Linked DNA regions of Methyloterricola oryzae. The protein of the gene in region 1 interacts with the protein of each later gene in a pairwise test. Links are inferred from orthologs where the notes say so. Each region holds a gene or a part of one and is shown in the gene's direction. Other genes may lie near its edges.

Region 1 (3,128 bases):
GGGGTGTATCCCATCAGCTTCAGCGAAACAGGCATTTCCGACCACGCCGTGCTGAACAAGGCCATCGTCCAGGAATTTTTAGATCGCAAGCTTGTGACCCAGGACGATTTGGTGATCCTGACCAAGGGCGATCTGACCGGCCACAGCGGCGCCACCAATGCCCTGAAGATTTCCAGCGTGCGTGACGTGCTGGCCACGGCGGCCTAGCCCGAACGCGCGCTCCGACCGCCCCAAGACCCGCGAGGCAGCATGAAAGGCGAATCCCTGACCCAGTTCATCATCCGCGAACAGCGCAAGTCCCCCAAGGCGACGGGCGAGTTCACCCTGCTGGTCAACGACGTGGCCAGCGCCTGCAAGGCCATCGCCCACGAGGTGAACCGGGGCAGCCTGGCCGGCAACCTGGGGCTGGCGGGGTCGGAGAACATCCAGGGCGAGGTGCAGAAGAAGCTGGACGTGATCACCAACGACATCTTCATCCGCTCCCTGGAATGGACCGGACACCTGGCGGGCATGGCCTCTGAAGAAAACGACGAGATCATCCAGATTCCTTCCGGCTACCCGAGAGGCAAGTACCTGATCTGCTTCGACCCACTGGACGGCTCGTCGAACATCGACGTGAACATCTCGGTCGGCACCATCTTTTCCATCCTGCGCGCGCCGGAAGCCGGGGGCAATCTCACCGCCGAAGACTTCCTGCAGCCCGGCACCCAGCAGGTTTGCGCGGGCTTTTGCGTGTACGGTCCCACCACCATGATGGTGCTGACCACGGGGAACGGCGTCAACGGCTTCACCCTGGACCGCGACGTGGGCGAGTTCATCCTGACCCACCCCAATATGCGCATCCCCGAAGATACCGCCGAGTTCGCCATCAACATGTCCAACCAGCGCTTCTGGGAAGAACCGGTGCAGCGCTATGTGGCCGAATGCGTCAAGGGCAAGGACGGCGGGCGGGAGAAGAATTTCAACATGCGCTGGATCGCCTCCATGGTGGCCGAGGTCTACCGCATACTCACCCGCGGCGGCATCTTCATGTACCCCCTGGATACCAAGGATCCCGGCAAGGGCGGCAAGCTGCGCCTGATGTACGAGGCCAACCCCATGAGCTTCATCATCGAGCAGGCAGGCGGTGCCAGTTCAACCGGACGCGAGCGCATCATGAGCCTGACGCCGCAGAACATCCACCAGCGCGTGCCGGTGATCCTGGGCTCGCGCAAGGAAGTGGAGCGCGTGGTCAGTTATCACCTGGAGTCAATCTGAGCGCTCACGCGCCGAACGCATAATCTTGCGCAGTTTCACCACCCTGGCGGCCCCCAGCCAGCACCAGGAAATCGTCAAGAACTCCAGCTTCATCGCCTACGCGGCGCGGGCCGACAACGCCCGCGAGGCCGCCGCGTTCCTGCAGTCGGTGGCGCAGCGCCACGCGGATGCCTCGCACCTGTGCTGGGCCTATCGGATAGCCGGCGAGTACCGTTTCAGCGACGGCGGCGAACCCGGCGGCACGGCGGGCCAGCCCATCCTGCGCGCCATCGAGGGCCAGGACCTAGACCATGTAGTGGTCGGCGTAATCCGCTATTTCGGCGGTACCAAGCTGGGCACCGGCGGCCTGGTCCGGGCCTACGGCGGCACGGCGGCCGAGGCTCTGCGGCAGGCAGAACGCAAGACCGAATCGCCCCGGGTGGAACTGATCGCGGAAGTGGCCTTCGAGCACATGGGCAGCCTGTACCGGCTGCTGGATGCGGCGGAGGCGGAACGGGGCGGAGAGGAATACACGGACGCGGGCGTGCGTATCCTGATCAGCCTGGAATCGGGCAAGTTCGAGGCCCTGGGCATGGCCCTGCGCGACGCAACCCGGGGCGAATACCGGCTGGAACCGGCGCACTAAGAAATTTTTGTTGCCGGCAGGTGACAGTCGGTGATATCAAGGAGCGGCGATAACAACAATACAAGGAGACCTTCCAATGCCCATCGTCAATCGCGCTTCCGCGGAGTTCTTTGGTACTTTCTGGCTCGTCTTCGGTGGTTGCGGCAGTGCCGTGCTGGCAGCCGCCTTTCCGGAACTCGGGATCGGTTTTGTCGGCGTCGCCCTGGCCTTCGGCCTGACAGTGCTGACCATGGCCTATGCCATCGGCCACATTTCCGGTTGCCATCTCAACCCGGCGGTTTCCATTGGCCTGTGCGTGGGAGGCCGCTTTCCAGCCAGCGAATTGCTACCCTACATCGGCGCGCAGGTACTGGGCGGGATCGTGGGGGCCGGAGTCCTCTACCTGATCGCCACCGGCAAGGCGGGCTTTGACGTGTCCGGCGGTTTTGCCTCCAACGGCTACGGCGAGCATTCGCCCGGCCACTACTCCCTCACCGCCTGCTTCATTGCCGAGGTGGTGCTGACCTTCTTTTTCCTGTTCATCATCCTGGGCTCGACCGACTCCCGCGCTCCGGCGGGCTTCGCGCCCATCGCCATCGGCCTCGGGCTCACCCTGATCCACCTGATCGGAATTCCCGTCACCAACCTCTCGGTCAACCCGGCACGTAGCACGGCGGTGGCGGTCTATGTGGGCGACTGGGCCGTGCTGCAGTTGTGGCTGTTCTGGCTCGCGCCCATTCTCGGCGGCGCCCTGGCAGGTTTTGTGTATCCACGTCTCGCCAAGGCAAGTTGAAAACTCAGAGCACGCTGAAAAGAAAAGCCGCCCAAGGGCGGCTTTTCTCGTTCTGCAAAGGGCTTAGATAGACGTCAGCGTGAAGCGCTCTTGTTGGTGCTGGCCTCGGTTTCCAGAATCTTGGCCAGTTGCTTGGCCGGCACATAGCCCGGCAGAACATTTCCCTTCTCCGTTACGATCATGGGTGTGCCCTGTGCGCCGATGGCGTTGCCGAGGGCATAGTGCTCAGCAACCGGGTTGTCGCACGACTTGGATTCCACCGTTTCACCCTTTTTGGCCTTGGTCAGCGCACCGTTGCGGTCGCTGGAGCACCAGACGGAGATGGCCTTTTTCCAGGAGTCGCTCCCTTCCCCGGCGCGGGGGAAGAACAGGTAACTGATCTCGATGCCTTCCTTGCCATACTGATCGATCTCGGAATGCAGCTTACGGCAGTACCCGCAATCGATATCGGTGAACACGTAGGCATGATGCTTG
Region 2 (3,273 bases), on another replicon or contig:
GCCCACATTCCCAATCGAGACCGAGCATGAAAGAGAACGTATTTGATGTCCTGATTTATCTCTTCGAGAACTACATGGATGAAGAGGTGGAGCCGACAGCCGACCCGGACGCCATTCGTACCGAGCTTCTCGAAGCGGGCTTTCCCCAGCTGGAGGTGAACAAGGCGTTCGACTGGCTCGAGTCACTGGCCGACCAGCAGCCCATCAAGGCTGTTTCGCAGCCGGCGTTTAGGATCTACGCTTCCCAGGAACTCGCCAAACTGGATACCGAGTGCCGCGGGCTGTTGCTGTTCCTGGAGCAGACCGGCATCCTGAGTCCGGCCAGCCGCGAACTGGTGGTTGACCGTGTGATGGCGCTGAACGAAGAAACCATTTCCCTGGAGAACCTGAAATGGATCGTTCTGATGGTGCTGTTCAGCCAGCCCAACGAAGAGATCGCCTTCGCCCGCATGGAAAACCTGGTGTACGAGGCGCTGCCTAGCTATCTGCATTGATAGCAGCGAACCGCCCCTAAGCTCAAGAACCCGATCTCCCGCAACACAACCAGCCGATGAGCCGCAACCTAGTTATTGTCGAGTCTCCAGCCAAAGCCAAGACCATAGAAAAATACCTCGGGAAGGATTTCCAGGTCTTCGCCTCATACGGACATGTTCGCGACCTCGTGCCCAAGGAAGGGGCCGTGGACACCGAGCATGATTTCGCCATGAAGTACGAGATCATCGACAAGAATCAGAAGCACGTTCAGGCCATCGCCAACGCGGCCAAGAGTGCGGATGCCTTGTATCTCGCGACTGACCCCGATCGCGAAGGCGAAGCCATTTCCTGGCATCTATATGAGATCCTCAAGGAAAAGAAACTTCTGAAGGACAAGCCGGTGCACCGGGTGGTGTTTCATGAAATCACCAAGCGCGCCATCTCCGAGGCCATCGAGAGCCCGAAGCAGCTGTCCGAGGACCTCATCAATGCCCAGCAGGCGCGCCGCGCCCTGGACTACCTGGTGGGCTTCAAGCTGTCGCCGCTGCTGTGGAAGAAGATACGCCGCGGACTCTCCGCCGGGCGCGTGCAGAGTCCGGCCCTGCGCATGATCGTGGAGCGCGAGCTTGAGATCGAAGCCTTCAAGACCCAGGAGTACTGGACGATAGAGGCCGGCGTCAGGGAAGGGGAGCAGGGATTCCGCGCGCGCTTGACCCATTACCAGGGGACAAAGCTGGAGCAGTTCAGCGTCACCAACGAGGAGCAGGCCCACGCTATCCGCGACGCCCTGCTTGAACAGGCTGGTGGGCGCCTGCGTGTGCTCAAGGTGGAGGAGAAGGAACGCAAGCGCAACCCCGCCGCGCCTTTTACCACCTCGACCCTGCAACAGGAAGCGGCGCGTAAGCTCGGGTTCACCACCCGCAGAACCATGACCGTGGCGCAGCAGCTCTATGAAGGCATCGAACTTCAGGGTGAGACCGTCGGCCTTATCAGCTACATGCGCACGGACTCCGTGAATCTGGCCAACGAGGCCATCGCCGACCTGCGCGAACTGATTGCCGCCCGCTTCGGTAAGGACAACCTGCCGGACCAGCCGCGCATCTACAAAACCAAGAGCAAGAATGCCCAGGAGGCCCACGAGGCCATCCGGCCCACTTCGGCGCAACGTACCCCGGAGGCGGTGAAGCCTTTCCTCTCAGCCGATCAGCTCAAGCTCTACACCCTGATCTGGAAGCGCACGGTGGCCTGCCAGATGATCCACGCCACCATCGGCACGGTAGCGGTGGATCTGGGTTGTGGCGAGGGCAATGTATTCCGCGCCAACGGTTCGACCGTGATCAATCCTGGCTTCATGGCCGTGTATCTGGAAGGACGCGATGACGCCGCGGCCGCCGACGATGAAGAAACCTATCTGCCGCCGGTAAAGGAAGGCCAGACGGTCAGCCTGGACGAAATCATTGCGGGCCAGCACTTCACCGAGCCGCCGCCGCGCTACACCGAAGCCAGCCTGGTGAAGACCCTGGAGGAATACGGCATCGGCCGTCCCTCAACCTATGCCTCCATCATTTCGACCTTGCAGCAAAGGCATTACGTCACCCTGGAGAGCAAGCGCTTCTATCCCACGGATGTGGGGCGCATCGTCAACAAGTTCCTCACCGAGCATTTTACCCAGTACGTGGATTACCACTTCACCGCCAATCTGGAGGACGACCTGGATGCGGTCTCCCGCGGCGAGAAGACCTGGGTACCCTTGATGCGGGAATTCTGGGGGCCGTTCAAGCACCTGATCGAGGACAAGGACGGCACCCTCAAGCGGGCGGACGTGACCCATGAGGCCATCGAGGAAGCCTGCCCGGAGTGCGGCGGTCCGCTTTCCATCCGTCTGGGGCGTAACGGCCGCTTCATCGGATGCAACAACTATCCCACCTGCAAGTACACCCGTAACCTGAACGGCGAGGCCAAGCAGGCGGAGCCGGAAATCGTCGAGGGCAAGACCTGCCCGAAATGCAATTCGCCCCTGGTGATCAAGACCGGCCGCTATGGCAAGTTCATCGGTTGCAGCGGCTACCCTAACTGCAAGCACATCGAGTCGCTGGAGAAGCCGGAGGACACCGGAGCGCAGTGTCCGCAGTGTCAGAAGGGGTCACTCATCAAGCGCAAGTCGCGTTTCGGCAAGCTGTTCTATTCCTGCTCCACCTACCCCTCCTGCACCTATGCGGTGTGGAATCCGCCGCTGAACGAGCCTTGTCCCGCCTGCGGCTGGCCCATCCTGACCCTGAAAACCACCAAGCGGCGCGGCACCGAGAAGGTCTGTCCGCAAAAGGAATGCGGTTATGCCACACCCTACGAAGGTGATCTGGCCAACGAGTCCGCTGCCTGAGGCGCGGTGAGCGTCGGAATGGCGGCATACTCCGGGCACCTTCTGGCCTGAGCCATCGGGCAGCGTCATGGCCTGGGTTTCTGCATTTCGCTTGCGGCGAGCCGCCCAGCACCTGCGTCGGGGTGGGCTTTTGGCTTATCCGACGGAAGCGGTGTATGGGCTAGGCTGCAATCCGCTGGATGGCGGCGCCGTGCTCCGTCTGCTCCGCCTAAAGCGGCGGTCCGTCAGCAAGGGCCTGATATTACTGGCTGCTGAATTTAGCCAGATCGAACCCTTCCTCCTGCTGGATTCTGCCGAACTGCGTGAGACCTTGCTGGAGCGCTGGCCCGGACCGGTAACCTGGGTGGTGCCGGCGCAGGACTGGGTCCCCCGCTGGTTGTGCCGGCCGGATGGAACCCTGGCCGTGCGGGTAACGGCCC

Evidence for each region.
Region 2: the proteins of EK23_RS00550 (region 1) and topA interact in binary tests that used the Escherichia coli proteins (3 or more experiments, as listed by UniProt). The link is inferred for Methyloterricola oryzae from one-to-one orthologs.

The regions. Positions count from the first base shown.
Region 1 is NZ_JYNS01000001.1:139,185-142,312, forward strand. Bases 274-3,082 are described here. They hold EK23_RS00550 (IMPACT family protein), read left to right. Parts: upstream 274-1,282; coding sequence 1,283-1,882; downstream 1,883-3,082. Other genes in these bases: EK23_RS00545 (class 1 fructose-bisphosphatase), read left to right, coding at 274-1,257; aqpZ (aquaporin Z), read left to right, coding at 1,959-2,654; EK23_RS00560 (DsbC family protein), read right to left, coding at 2,729-3,082. Also shown: pyk (pyruvate kinase), read left to right, coding at 1-207; more of EK23_RS00545, read left to right, coding at 250-273; more of EK23_RS00560, read right to left, coding at 3,083-3,128.
Region 2 is NZ_JYNS01000003.1:276,147-279,419, reverse strand. What follows is about bases 249-3,202. They hold topA (type I DNA topoisomerase), read left to right. Parts: upstream 249-550; coding sequence 551-2,854; downstream 2,855-3,202. Other genes in these bases: tsaC (L-threonylcarbamoyladenylate synthase type 1 TsaC), read left to right, coding at 2,922-3,202; EK23_RS07290 (Smg family protein), read left to right, coding at 249-494. Outside these bases: more of EK23_RS07290, read left to right, coding at 27-248; more of tsaC, read left to right, coding at 3,203-3,273. UniProt on the Escherichia coli protein: Releases the supercoiling and torsional tension of DNA, which is introduced during the DNA replication and transcription, by transiently cleaving and rejoining one strand of the DNA duplex.